Regions from separate parts of the Streptomyces sp. NPDC055966 genome, predicted to be linked through region 1. Evidence: riboswitches for the same ligand, from Rfam matches in the RefSeq annotation. Region 1 holds a riboswitch; each other region holds the start of a gene.

Region 1 (4,666 bases):
ATCGCCGAGTTCGTACGTGAGGGCGCGCCCATCGTCTTCACCCTGCCCGCCTTCCCCTGTAAGTCCCCCAACCCCGCCAAGGTCCTCGGTCACCTCCCCGACCAGGGTGAACGCCTCTCCCTGACGTTCCTGAACGTCCTGTGCACCGAGATCGAGAGGATCTACCCGCCCGGCGCGCGCGTGATCATCTGCTCCGACGGCCACGTCTTCGGCGACCTCGTTCACGTCCCCGACCACCACATCGACGCGTACGCCGACGACCTGCGCATACAGATAGCCCGACTGGGCCTGGACAGACTGTCCGTCTTCGACCTGCGCGACATCCTCGGCGACCTCCCGCACGACACGAAACGCGCCCACGTCCACGACCGCCACGCCCCCGCGCTGGACGCTCTGCGCGCCGAGGCCCGTACCGACGACCAGACCCTCGCCCTCTACCGGGGCATCACGCGCTTCCTCGTCGAGGACACCGCCGACTGGACCGGCACCCGCTCCGCCCTGCAGCGCGCCTGCCGGCAGCGCGCCTACGGCGTCATCCAGCGCAGCCGCGCCTGGGGCGACCTGATCGCCGAGCACCACCCCCACGCCGTGCGCCTCTCGATCCACCCGCAACCCGTCGGCGCGCCGAAATTCGGCATCCGCCTCCTTGACGCCCCCGACGCCTGGACCACCCCCTGGCACTCCGCCGCACTCCACCGAGCCGACGGCACCTGGACGCTCGTGCCCCGGGCGACGGCGGCTCGGCTGGGCCGGCTTGTCCGACGCGACGGCAGGCCCAGCCACTTCGAGCACGATTGATCAGGCCGGGGTCGCGGCGACGGCCACCGTGCCGTCAGCCGGTGTCCGCGGCGCGGGTGTTCCAGCGCTCCTCGACCTTGGCCAGACGCCAGTAGGCGACGGCCACGGCCCAGACGACCACGAACAGGCCGGCGATCACGTAGCCGACGTTGTCCAGGTCCAGGCCCGCGATCCAGCCGGACACGTCATCGCTCAGGCCCAGCTTGTCGTGCAGCACGCCGACCAGCTCGATCGTGCCGACGAAGAAGGCCACCGCGATGGACAGGCCGGTGATGGTGAGGTTGTAGAACACCTTGCGCACCGGGTTGGAGAACGCCCATTGGTAGGCGAAGTTCATGAAGGTGCCGTCGAGTGTGTCGAACAGGCTCATACCCGCCGCGAAGAGGAGGGGCAGGCACAGAACCGCGTACCAGGGCAGGCCGGCGGCGGCGCCGTTGCCGGCCAGGGCGAGGAGCAGAACCTCGGTCGAGGTGTCGAAGCCGATGCCGAAGAGGAAGCCGAGAGGGAACATCTGACCCGGTCGGCGGATCGACTTGGTGAACCGGCCCAGGAGGCGGTTCATGAAGCCGCGCGAGTCCAAGTGGGCCTCCAGCTCCGCCTCGTCGTAGCGTCCGGCGCGCATGGCCTTGAAGACGCGCATGATGCCGAACAGCGCGACGAGGTTGAGGGCGGCGATGAGGTACAGGAAGCTGCCGGAGACCGTGGTGCCGACGGTGCCGAGGACCTGGTGGGTTCGGGAGCCGTCGTTCATCAGGGTGCCGGCGAGCTTGGCGCCCCCGGCGACCAGCGCGGCCATGACGACCACCACGCTGGAGTGGCCGAGCGCGAACCAGAAGCCCACCGACACCGGACGTTTGCCGTCGGCCATCAGCTTGCGGGTGGTGTTGTCGATGGCGGCGATGTGGTCGGCGTCGAAGGCGTGCCGCATGCCGAGGGTGTAAGCGGTGATGCCCAGCCCGACACCGAACGCCTTGGTGCCGACCTCGTAGTGGTGCGGGACCACGAGCAGGAAGAGGATTCCGAAGGCGACCACGTGCAGAGCGACGATCACGGTCATGAGGCCGACGGTTCGGACGGTGTCCTCGCGGCGCCATCGGAAGGAAGGGGCGGCGTCGGTTTCGGGCACGCCTTCGGACAGGGTCATACGGTCACGCTCCAGCACCTCGTGGATCTGCTTCGTGCTGCCGTGGCCGGTCTCCTGGCTGACGGGTCACCGCGCCCGCCCCTGCCTTCCCGGCCGCGAGACCAGTGGCAATGCATGGGGCGGGAACTCCCCGATCACAGTGGCGAGGGCCGCTCCGGGCTGAGCCCCTGGGGGCTGTCACCGGTCTTCCCGAACACCACGGCCTGCTCAGCCTAGAAGGCGGCCCGTGTCAGCTGCAAGGCTGCATATCTGAGCAGATATAGAGCAGATATAGAGGGGTATGGAGGGTGAAACGTTGGCTGCGATGATGCCTCCATGCATCTCGTCCCCGCGGAACGTGCCGGGCAGCGCACCATCGACGGCCATCGAGTCTGCGACGCCATCGCCGCCGTCGGCGAGCCCGAGCACGTACGCGCCTGGGCCGACCGCTTCTCCCTGCTCTCCGATCCCCGACGCCTGTCCCTGCTGCTCGCCCTTCACGAGGCCGGCCCCATCGCCGTGTCCGACCTCGCCGTTGCCACCGGGATGCGGGACACCGCCGTCTCCCAGGCCCTGCGCCTCCTGCGCACCGCAGGCATCGTCGAGGGCGAGAAGGACGGCCGGGTCGTGCGCTACCGACTCGTCGACGGACCGGTTTCCGCGCTGCTGCGACACTGCGCGTCCGACCCTGGAGGGCACGTTCCCGCGGTCCCCTGACCGGGCACTCGACCGAGATGGTGCAGCGCGAGGGGCTCTCGGCCGAAGGCGAGTCCACGGGAAGCGTTGCGGACGTCGGTCAGCAGGGCGCGGTCGCGAGTGCAGTAGAACTTGTTGGTCAGGAGAGTGTGCTTGAACTGCCTCTTCCTTAAAGCAGAAAGCCTCTCAGGGGCCTACTCGTATGCCCAGGTCCCCGAAGAGCCTGAGGGCCCCAATGACGAGCCCGGGCATGCAGCCGCCCAGCTCAGAGAACCTATGGCCGCGGCAACAGGGAGTCCTCCCGGCACCGAGGCGCCGGGAGGACTCCCTGCCGGGTAGTGCCCCCTGTCAGCCGCAGGGCAGGTCGAGGTTGTAGGTGCGGTAGCCGGAGTTGATCTGGGTGTCGGTCCAGTACGGGCCGGACAGGACGTACCGGGCCCTGAGCGTGTAGGTGCCGGGGCCCGCGCAGCCGGTGGAGTTGCCTTCGACCACTCCGCCCGGACCGCCGCTGCCGGAACTGCTGCCGTCCAGCACGTTCTGGCCTTCACGGGTCACGGTGTATTGGAAGTCGAACCCGCACGGGTACTTGGCGTTGGCGTAGTACCAGGCCGCTCCCCAGTAGTACTGGCACTCGGAGAAGTCGAGGATGGGCCAGACCTGGCTGCCGTCGGTCCCCAGGCAGAACCGGGCTTCGGTGTAGGTCCAGCGGCCGTCCGAGTACTGCGGGAACTTGCTGCCGCACACCGTCACCGGATCGGCCTTCGTCGCAGCGTGCGGCGCATGGGCGGGTGCGGCGCTGACAGCGGGTGCCATCGCCATCCCCAGCGCCACCGTGACGGTGGCCGCGCAGACGGCGGCGCGTTTGAAACGCGTCAGGAGCGAGGTCATGTTGCATCCCTCCGGGTTCTCGATTACCTACGGCAATCTCGGCAACTGCCGCCAAACAGCGCGGAGTTGCTTGCCTGGCAACGATGTCATGCACGCAATGAGCAGTCAGTAGAAATGCCCCAGATTGGACCATGTGAGGGAATGTGTCACATTTTCACATTGCTCCGGATAGGGTCTGGTTCCCCAGATTCATGGCGACGGCGCGTTCCCATCCGGAGCAAGAAGGCCCTCCGTGATCTTCACGGAGGGCCTTCACTGCACTAAACCAGGCTCTGACCTGGTGTTCCTCTGTGCCCCCGGCAGGATTCGAACCTGCGACACCCGCTTTAGGAGAGAGGGTGGGGCGTCGGGCCGGTGACCTGCTGCTTCGGCGGGCGAGATGGTGGGCACAGATGCGCCCGCCAGCCACCCTTGTTGACCGCTGCTGACCCCGGCATCTGGCACGGCTATGGCACGGCGACCTCTTCGTCCCGAAGCTGCTGAGACCTGATCATCAGTCCGGCAGGCAGGAGCGGAATCGGTGGAGCAGTTCAAGGGCGGCAGGGCTCTCTGCGTCGAAGGTCTGGCCTCGTTGTTCGACAGGAAGACCCGGCCCCCAGATACGGGCCCCGTGACAGCGGAAGCAGAAGGCGATCTCGAAGAGCTGATCGGTGGAGCTGTGCGCCCGGATTCCCCACCCTGGGAGGAAGCAGCGGTACAGCTCACTTCCTGGCAGGTCGGCGATCAGGGACAGGGCCTGCTGGGCTTGGTCTCCCTCCCAGATCGCGGCAGTGTCACCGGCTAGGTTCTCCGAACTGAGGTGCCTGACGGGGTCGGTGATGCGGACGACCTCGATGAGCTCGGTCTTCCCATGGGTCAGCGGCAGCAGCATGCCCCCAGACTCTCCGATCGTGACTTCGCTGACCAGTGACGGCCGCGGCGGCCGAGGCGGAGGGTACGGCGATGGCGGCGCCGGCGTTGGATGTCAGCGGAACAGCTCGGGCATCGGGCAGGCCTCCAACGGCTCCTCCGGCCGGTCGGCCCAGCGCCACCGGACATGCCGACCGGTACACCTCCACAGCGCCCGGCAGGTCCGCCGGCCATCGTCCTCCCGCTTGACGAGGACGAAGCCGCCGAACTGCATGGACTGACTGCACTCCGGACACACCGGGGCGTCGGTCA
Region 2 (4,666 bases), on a different contig from region 1:
GCTTCCTCGCCGCACGCTGGCGCAAGGCCGAGAACGAGCACTCGCTGGACGAATGGGGCCTGGGCGGGCGGTCGTTCGGCACCTGGATCACCTGGTTCCTGCTCGGCGGTGACCTGTACACGGCGTACACCTTCGTCGCCGTACCGGCGGCGATCTACGCGGCGGGCGCGTCCGGCTTCTTCGCGGTGCCGTACACGATCCTCGTCTACCCGCTGATCTTCACGTTCCTGCCCCGCCTGTGGTCGGTGTCCCACAAGCACGGCTATGTGACGACCTCGGACTTCGTGCGCGGCCGGTTCGGCTCCAAGGGCCTGTCGCTGGCGGTGGCGCTGACCGGCATCCTCGCGACGATGCCGTACATCGCGCTCCAGCTCGTCGGCATCCAGGCCGTGCTGGACGTGATGGGCGTCGGCGGGGACAGCAGCGGCAACTGGTTCGTCCGGGACCTGCCGTTGCTGATCGCCTTCGGTGTGCTCGCGGCGTACACGTACTCGTCCGGGCTGCGCGCGCCCGCCCTGATCGCGTTCGTCAAGGACGGCCTGATCTACCTCGTCATCGCGGTGGCGATCATCTACATCCCGATCAAGCTGGGCGGCTTCGACGACATCTTCGCCAAGGCCGGTCATGCGTTCAGCCAGGTCAGCCCGGCGACGGGCAAGCCGCGCGGTGCGCTCGCGCCCCCGGAGGCGGGCCAGTGGACGTACGCAACGCTGGCCCTCGGCTCGGCCCTCGCCCTGTTCATGTACCCGCACTCGATCACCGCGACCCTGTCGTCCAAGAGCCGTGAGGTGATCCGCCGCAACACCACGATCCTGCCGCTGTACTCCCTGATGCTCGGCCTGCTCGCCCTGCTGGGCTTCATGGCGATCGCGGCCGGAGTCAAGGTCACCAACGGGCAGTTGGCGATCCCGCAGCTGTTCGAGGACATGTTCCCGAGCTGGTTCGCGGGCGTGGCCTTCGCCGCCATCGGCATCGGCGCACTCGTGCCCGCGGCCATCATGTCGATCGCGGCGGCGAACCTCTTCACCCGCAACATCTACCGGGACTTCATCAAGCCGGACGCCACGCCGAAACAGGAGGCCCAGGTCTCCAAGCTGGTCTCCCTGCTGGTGAAGGTCGGCGCCCTGGTCTTCGTCCTCACCATGGACAAGACGGTCGCCATCAACTTCCAGCTGCTGGGCGGCATCTGGATCCTGCAGACCTTCCCGGCCCTGGTCGGCGGCCTGTTCACCCGCTGGTTCCACCGCTGGGCGCTGCTCGCCGGCTGGGCGGTCGGCATGGTGTACGGCACGGTCGCCGCGTACGGCGTCGCCTCGCCGACCCAGAAGCACTTCGGCGGCTCGGCGAAGGAGATCCCCGGCATCGGCGAGATCGGCTACATCGGCATGACGGCGTTCGTCCTGAACGTCGCCGTCACCGTGGTCATGACGCTGGTTCTGCGTGCGCTGAAGGCCCCCGAGGGCGTGGACGAGACCCGCCCGGAGGACTACACGGCGGACGCGGGCGACCCGGGCGTCGAGACGGAGCTGGCGGGCGCCGCTCACTGAGGCACACCCGTACGCCCTGAAGCACCGCGTACACCGGACACACCCCGCAGCGGGCCGCCGACATCGAGCATGACGGCGGCCCGTTCCGCATGTCCCCCGTCATACACAAGTTGACGCTCCGAAGCCAGCGCGACACACAACAGACACAACATGTGGGGGTGTCACGACAGCCCGGCACTAGATGTATGCTCATCCTCGCTGTCGTCGCAGGGGAATCCGGTGCGAATCCGGAACTGTCCCGCAACGGTGTACTTGTGCGTATCCGCGCACAGGAGTCAGTCCGAGGACCTGCCGGCAGCACGCGCCCGGCCGTCCGGCCCGGGTGCCTTCCGACGTCCGGGCCTCGTGGAATGGGCCGGTGGACGCGACGCGTGCGCGCTCGTGGCTGCCCCCTGCCCTCCGCAAGGCCCCCGTGCCGAGCGAGGGAGAGCCCCACGTGACCATCGCGCCCGCAGATCCGGCTTCAACAGGCGGCCTGGACACCGACGGTCCCGGTGCAGCGCTGCTGCGTACCCTGACCGAGCTGACCGCCGACCTCCCCGACGCCGACCCCGGCCGGGTCGCCGCCGCCGCGTTGCGCGGCCGGTCCGCCCGGGCCGACGAGACGGAGTTGCGCGAACTGGCCACGGAGGCCGCCGCCGGGCTCATCTCCGAGGACCCCGCCTACTCGCGGCTGGCCGCCCGGCTGCTGACCCTCGCCATCCGCGCCGAGGCCGCCTCACAGGGGGTGACGTCCTTCACCGAGTCCGTGGCCGTCGGCCACCGCGAGGGCCTCATCGCCGACCGCACCGCCGCGTTCGCGCGGCTGCACGCGGCCCGCCTCGACGCCCTGGTCGACGTGCACGCCGACGACCGCTTCGGCTACTTCGGCCTGCGCACCCTGCACAGCCGCTACCTGCTGCGCCACCCGATCACCCGCCGGGTCATCGAGACCCCCCAGCACTTCATGCTCCGGGTCGCGAGCGGCCTGGCCGAGGACGACAGCGTGCGCGCGCTGGACGAAGTCGCCGCGCTCTACGGGCTCATGAGCCGTCTCGACTACCTGCCCTCCTCCCCCACGCTCTTCAACTCCGGCACGCGCCATCCCCAGATGTCGTCCTGCTACCTCCTCGACTCGCCGCTGGACGAGCTGGACTCCATCTACGACCGCTACCACCAGGTGGCCCGGCTCTCGAAGCACGCCGGCGGCATCGGGCTGTCGTACTCCCGCATCCGCAGCCGCGGTTCGCTGATCCGCGGCACCAACGGGCACTCCAACGGCATCGTGCCGTTCCTGAAGACGCTGGACGCCTCGGTGGCCGCCGTGAACCAGGGCGGCCGGCGCAAGGGCGCGGCCGCGGTCTACCTGGAGACCTGGCACTCCGACATCGAGGAGTTCCTGGAGCTGCGGGACAACACCGGTGAGGACGCCCGGCGCACGCACAACCTGAACCTCGCGCACTGGATCCCGGACGAGTTCATGCGCCGGGTCAACGCGGACGCGTCCTGGTCGCTGTTCTCCCCCGCCGACGTGCCGGAGCTGGTGGACCTGTGGGGCGAGGAGTTCGACGCCGCGTACCGCAAGGCCGAGCAGGCGGGCCTCGCGAAGAAGACCATCCCGGCCCGTGAGCTGTACGGCCGCATGATGCGCACCCTCGCGCAGACCGGCAACGGCTGGATGACCTTCAAGGACGCCGCCAACCGCACCGCCAACCAGACGGCCCTGCCGGGCCACGTGGTCCACTCCTCCAACCTCTGCACGGAGATCCTGGAGGTCACGGACGACGGCGAGACGGCGGTCTGCAACCTCGGTTCGGTGAACCTGGGTGCCTTCGTCGACACGGCGAGCGGTGACATCGACTGGGAGCGGCTGGACGAGACCGTCCGCACGGCCGTGACCTTCCTCGACCGGGTCGTGGACATCAACTTCTACCCGACCGAGCAGGCGGGCCGCTCCAACGCCAAGTGGCGTCCGGTCGGTCTCGGCGCGATGGGCCTCCAGGACGTCTTCTTCAAGCTGCGCCTGCCCTTCGACTCCGCCGAGGCCAGGGCCCTCTCGACGCGGATCGCCGAGCGGATCATGCTCGCCGCGTACGAGGCCTCCGCCGACCTCGCCGAGCGCAGCGGCCCGCTGCCGGCCTGGGAGAAGACCCGTACGGCCCAGGGCGTGCTGCACCCGGACCACTACGACACCGAGCCGGCCTGGCCGGAGCGCTGGGAGGCGCTGCGCAGGCGGATCGCCACCGTCGGCATGCGCAACTCGCTGCTCCTCGCGATCGCCCCGACGGCCACCATCGCCTCCATCGCCGGTGTGTACGAGTGCATCGAGCCGCAGGTGTCGAACCTGTTCAAGCGCGAGACGCTGTCGGGTGAGTTCCTCCAGGTCAACTCCTACCTGGTGCAGGACCTGAAGAACCTGGGCGTGTGGGACGCGCGCACCCGTGAGGCGCTGCGGGACTCGAACGGCTCGGTGCAGGGCTTCGCGTGGATCCCCGAGGAGGTGCGCGCGCTGTACCGCACCGCGTGGGAGATCCCGCAGCGCGGTCTGATCGACATGGCGGCGGCCCGCACCCCGTTCCTGGACCAGGCGCAGTCCCTGAACCTGTTCCTGGAGACGCCGACCATCGGCAAGCTCTCCTCGATGTACGCGTACGCCTGGAAGTCGGGCCTGAAGACGACGTACTACCTGCGCTCCCGCCCGGCGACCCGGATCGCCCGCGCGGCCCAGGCGCAGCCCCAGAAGACCATCCCCGCCCAGCAGGTCGCCGACCCCGACGCCGTGGCCTGCTCCCTGGAAAACCCCGAGTCCTGCGAGGCCTGCCAGTAATGACCACTCCCGCTCACGAGAAGAACCTGCTCGACCCGGGCTTCGAGCTGACTCTGCGTCCGATGCGCTACCCCGACTTCTACGAGCGCTACCGGGACGCGATCAAGAACACCTGGACCGTGGAGGAGGTCGACCTCCACTCGGACGTCGCCGACCTCGCGAAGCTGACGCCCGAGGAGCAGCACCTCATCGGCCGGCTGGTGGCCTTCTTCGCGACGGGCGACTCGATCGTCGCGAACAACCTGGTGCTGACGCTGTACAAGCACATCAACTCCCCCGAGGCGCGGCTCTACCTGAGCCGTCAGCTCTTCGA
Region 3 (4,666 bases), on a different contig from region 1:
CTGTGCACCGGCGACAGCGCCGCGTTCTCGTCCAGCAACCCGCTGTGGATCGCCGGGCACGGCACCTCCGGACCGGGGGCGCTGCCGGGCGGCTGGCAGTACTGGACGTTCTGGCAGCACGCCACCGACGGCGCCCTGCCGGGTGACCAGGATCTCTTCAACGGCTCGGCCGGCCGGCTGCGGACCTTCGCGCGCGGCTGACAGCCATGGGGCGCCGGGGGTGCGGGCGACGGGCGGAGACGAACGGAACCTCATCCGCCCGCCCAGGACACCGCCACGCCCGCCTCAGTTCACCTTCCGTTCATCCAGGTTGCCTACGTTCGTCCAGCCAATGACCTCGAACGATTGCCTGGGTAAATGGAAAGCTTCTCGCTGATCCTCGCGATTGTGGTGGTAACCGCACTCGCGTTTGATTTCACGAACGGTTTCCACGACACCGCCAACGCGATGGCCACCACCATCTCGACAGGCGCCCTGAAGCCCAAGATCGCAGTTGCCATGTCGGCCACCCTGAACCTGGTCGGCGCCTTCCTGTCCGTGGAGGTCGCGAACACGATCTCCAAGGGACTCGTCGACGAGAAGGGCATCCGGCCCGAGGTCATCTTCGCCGCACTGGTCGGCGCGATCCTCTGGAACCTGGTGACCTGGCTGGTGGGCCTCCCGTCCAGTTCCTCGCACGCCCTGATGGGCGGTCTGATCGGCGCCACGATCGCCTCCGCCGGCCTCGGTGCCGTGCACGGCGACGTGCTGGTGACCAAGGTGCTGCTCCCGGCGATCGCCGCGCCGATCGTCGCGGGCCTCGCGGCCATGATCGCCACCCGGCTGTCGTACGGCGTCGACAGCACGACCGAGGGCAGGGCCGAGAGCGAGTCCTCCCGCAAGGGCTACCGCGTCGGCCAGATCGCCTCCGCCGGTCTGGTCTCCCTGGCCCACGGCACCAACGACGCCCAGAAGACGATGGGCATCATCACCCTCGCGCTGATCGCGGGCGGCGCCATCGCGCCCGGCTCGAACCCTCCCACCTGGGTGATCCTCTCCGCCGGCCTGGCCATCGCGCTCGGCACCTACATCGGCGGCTGGCGCATCATCCGCACCATGGGCACGGGCCTGACCGACCTGGAGCCGCGCCAGGGATTCGCCGCCCAGACCAGCGCCGCGACCGCCATCCTGGCCTCCTCCCACCTGGGCTTCTCCCTGTCCACCACGCACGTCGTCTCCGGCGCGGTGATGGGCACCGGCGTCGGCCGCAAGGGCGGTGTGGTCCGCTGGTCCACCGCGACCCGCATGCTGGTCGCCTGGATCCTCACGCTCCCGGCCGCCGCGCTGGTCGGCGCGGGCGCCGAGTCCGTCACGGACCTCGGCGACTGGGGCACCGCCGCGGTCGCCGTCTTCCTGGTCGCGTCCAGCGCCGCGATCTGGAAGATCTCCCGCCGCGAGGTCGTCGACCACACCAACGTCGTCGAGGAGACCGCGGAGCCGGCCGGTGTGGTGACCACCGCCATCGCCGCGGTGGCCCCGCCCCCCTCGGGGACGATCGGCGAGGACCTGACGGCCACGATCCCCGCCCCGGCCGCCACCGAGACCGCGGCCGCCGCCGCCCAGGCCGCTCCCCCGGCCGCCACCGTCTGACCCCGGCCCCCTCGGTTACCAAGGAAGCATCCCCATGAAGATCGACTGGTCGGCCATCGGCTCCGTCTTCGGCGTCAGCCTCGTGTTCACGGTGGGCCTCGTGGTCCTGTTCACCCTCGGCATCAGGGGCCTGACCCGGCGCGAGCGGGCCGCGGCCCAGGGCGACTCCGCCGCCCTCGCCGTCACCGGCGCCTACGTCTGCTTCGCGGCCTGCGCGGCGGCGGTGGCGTACGGCATCGTCCTGATCGTCTCCAAGAGCTGACACAACGACACCGGCGAAGGCTCCCCCGCGTCCTGGACGCGGGGGAGCCTTCGCCGTGCCGGTCGGTCGGTCACGCGCGCCCCGCGATGTGGGGATCGGCACACTCTCCCCGTGCAGGTCAACAGCAAGTTGACGGCCGTTCCGGGCCCGTGGTGGACTGCCGGGGCCATGTACGGCGGCAGGAGAGGAAGCCGGTGCGAATCCGGCGCGGTCCCGCCACTGTCACCGGGGAAGAACCCCCGGGAGCCAGGAACTCTCACCGCCGAATCTCGTCGAACCAGGGCGCGGACACCCTGAGTGAGGACACCGATCGCCATGCCCGGCTGCCGAAGGACCCGTACCAGGCCCGCTCCCGCACCCACGGCCGGCTGAGCCCATGGGTGCCGATCGCTCCTACGCGTACGGCGCCGCCGCCGGCCTCCTCGGTGACCTGCTCCTCGGCGACCCCCGCCGCGGGCATCCGGTCGCCGCGTTCGGGCGGGCGGCCGCTGCCGTGGAAGGCGTGTTGTGGCGCGACCACCGCGGCTGGGGCACGCTGCACACCGTCGTGTGCGCGGGCGGCGCCGTCGCACTCGGCGCGGCCGCCGCACGCGCCGTACGCCCCTGCCCCGCCGCCTCCGCCGCGCTGACCGCCTCCGCCGTCTGGTCCGTCGTGGGCGGCACCTCGCTCGCCCGCGAGGCCCGCACGATCGGCCGGGCGCTGGAGCGCGGGGACGTCGAGGCGGCCCGCGCCCGGCTGCCCCACCTGTGCGGCCGGGACCCCCAGTCGCTGGACGCCGACGGGATCGCCCGGGCCGTGGTCGAGTCCGTCGCCGAGAACACCTCCGACGCCGTCGTGGGCGCCCTGGTCTGGGGCGCCGTGGCCGGGGTGCCGGGGCTGCTCGGCTTCCGGGCCGTCAACACCCTGGACGCGATGGTGGGTCACAGGTCCCCGCGCCACCGCCGCTACGGCTGGGCCTCCGCCCGCCTCGACGACGTGGCCGGCTGGCCGGGGGCCCGGCTGACCGCCGTGCTCGCCGCCGTCGCCGGACCCGACCCGCGCGGTGCCCTGCGCGCCTGGCGGGCCGACGCCCGCAAGCACCCGAGCCCCAACGCCGGGCCCGTGGAGGCATCGTTCGCGGGAGCGCTCGGCGTCCGCCTGGGCGGGACGCTCTCCTACGGCGGACGCGTCGAGCACCGGCCCGTGCTGGGCGGGGACACCGGGCGGGCCGTCCGGGTCGCCGACATCGACCGGGCCGCCCGGCTCTCCCGCCGCGTCGGCCTGCTCGCGCTCGGCACGACGGTCGCCGCGCGCCTGATCGTCAGCAGCTTCAAGAGCCCGAAGGGACGTGGGAAGTGAACGGGGGACTCCTCGTCGCCGGCACCACCTCGGACGCCGGCAAGAGCGTCGTGACGGCCGGGATCTGCCGGTGGCTGGTGCGCCAGGGCGTGAAGGTCGCGCCGTTCAAGGCGCAGAACATGTCGCTCAACTCCTTCGTGACCCGGGAGGGCGCGGAGATCGGCCGGGCGCAGGCCATGCAGGCGCAGGCGTGCCGGGTCGAGCCGACCGCGCTGATGAACCCGGTGCTGCTGAAGCCGGGGGGCGAACAGAGCAGCCAGGTCGTGCTGCTGGGCCGGCCGGTGGGCGAGCTGAGCGCACGCGGCTACCACGGCGGGCGGCAGCAGAAGCTGCTCGGCACGGTGCTGGACTGCCTCGCCGAGTTGCGGGGCACGTATGACGCGGTGATCTGTGAGGGGGCGGGCAGCCCGGCCGAGATCAACCTGCGCCGGACCGACATCGTGAACATGGGGATCGCGCGGAACGCGCGACTGCCCGTGCTCGTGGTCGGCGACATCGACCGCGGGGGCGTCTTCGCCTCCTTCTTCGGCACCGTCGCGCTGCTCTCGCCCGAGGACCAGGAGCTGGTCGCCGGATTCCTGGTGAACAAGTTCCGGGGCGATGTCTCGCTGCTGGCACCGGGGTTGGACATGCTCCGGAACCTCACCGGGCGGCGCACCTACGGCGTTCTCCCCTTCCGGCACGGCCTCGGCATCGACGAGGAGGACGGCCTGCGCGTGTCGCTGCGCGGCACGGTCCGCGAGTCGGCCGTCGCTCCCCCGGTCGGCGAGGACGTGCTGCGCGTCGCCGTGTGCGCGATCCCGCTGATGTCCAACTTCACGGACGTGGACGCGCTCGCCGCCGAACCGGGCGTCGTGGTGCGGTTCGTGGACCGCCCGGAGGAGCTGGCGGACGCGGACCTGGCGGTGATCCCGGGCACGCGCGGGACCGTACGGGCTCTTCAGTGGCTGCGGGAGCGCGGACTGGCGGAGGCGCTCGTCGCAAGGGCCGCCGAAGGCCGCCCCGTTCTCGGCATCTGCGGCGGCTTCCAGATCCTCGGCGAGCACATCGAGGACGAGGTCGAGAGCCGCGAGGGGCATGTGGCCGGCCTGGGGATCCTGCCCGTACGGGTGCGGTTCGCCCCCGAGAAGACCCTGACCCGGCCGGAAGGGGAGGCCCTCGGCGAGCGGGTCGAGGGGTACGAGATCCACCACGGCGTCGCCTCCATGGAGGGGGGAGAACCCTTCCTCGACGGCTGCCGGGTCGGCCAGACCTGGGGCACCCACTGGCACGGCTCGCTGGAGTCGGACGGCTTCCGGCGGGCCTTCCTGCGCGAGGTGGCCGCCGCCGCGGGCCGCCGCTTCGTGCCCGCGCCGGACACCTCCTTCGCCGCGCTGCGCGAGGAGCAGCTCGACCGGCTCGGCGACCTGATCGAACAGCACGCGGACACGGACGCG

The links. Region 1 has a riboswitch for cobalamin ahead of ACFC8N_RS08350 (HoxN/HupN/NixA family nickel/cobalt transporter). Riboswitches for the same ligand answer to the same signal wherever they lie in the genome.
Region 2: another riboswitch for cobalamin. It lies ahead of ACFC8N_RS19165 (ribonucleoside-diphosphate reductase subunit alpha); the one in region 1 lies ahead of ACFC8N_RS08350 (HoxN/HupN/NixA family nickel/cobalt transporter).
Region 3: another riboswitch for cobalamin. It lies ahead of ACFC8N_RS28535 (cobalamin biosynthesis protein); the one in region 1 lies ahead of ACFC8N_RS08350 (HoxN/HupN/NixA family nickel/cobalt transporter).

Annotation. Positions count from the first base shown of each region.
Region 1 is NZ_JBHJYK010000003.1:312,276-316,941, reverse strand. Features, by position in the region: gene ACFC8N_RS08355 (L-tyrosine/L-tryptophan isonitrile synthase family protein) at 1-798, shown strand, start outside; gene ACFC8N_RS08350 (HoxN/HupN/NixA family nickel/cobalt transporter) at 833-1,942, opposite strand; cobalamin riboswitch at 1,969-2,158, opposite strand; gene ACFC8N_RS08345 (metalloregulator ArsR/SmtB family transcription factor) at 2,258-2,638, shown strand; gene ACFC8N_RS08340 (hypothetical protein) at 2,966-3,505, opposite strand; gene ACFC8N_RS08335 (hypothetical protein) at 3,999-4,376, opposite strand; gene ACFC8N_RS08330 (dehydrogenase) at 4,470-4,666, opposite strand, start outside.
Region 2 is NZ_JBHJYK010000008.1:205,825-210,490, reverse strand. Features, by position in the region: gene mctP (monocarboxylate uptake permease MctP) at 1-1,547, shown strand, start outside; cobalamin riboswitch at 1,703-1,858, shown strand; gene ACFC8N_RS19165 (ribonucleoside-diphosphate reductase subunit alpha) at 1,984-4,353, shown strand; gene ACFC8N_RS19160 (ribonucleotide-diphosphate reductase subunit beta) at 4,353-4,666, shown strand, end outside.
Region 3 is NZ_JBHJYK010000014.1:230,876-235,541, reverse strand. Features, by position in the region: gene ACFC8N_RS28550 (lysozyme) at 1-201, shown strand, start outside; gene ACFC8N_RS28545 (inorganic phosphate transporter) at 358-1,629, shown strand; gene ACFC8N_RS28540 (hypothetical protein) at 1,664-1,891, shown strand; cobalamin riboswitch at 2,036-2,170, shown strand; gene ACFC8N_RS28535 (cobalamin biosynthesis protein) at 2,268-3,230, shown strand; gene ACFC8N_RS28530 (cobyric acid synthase) at 3,227-4,666, shown strand, end outside.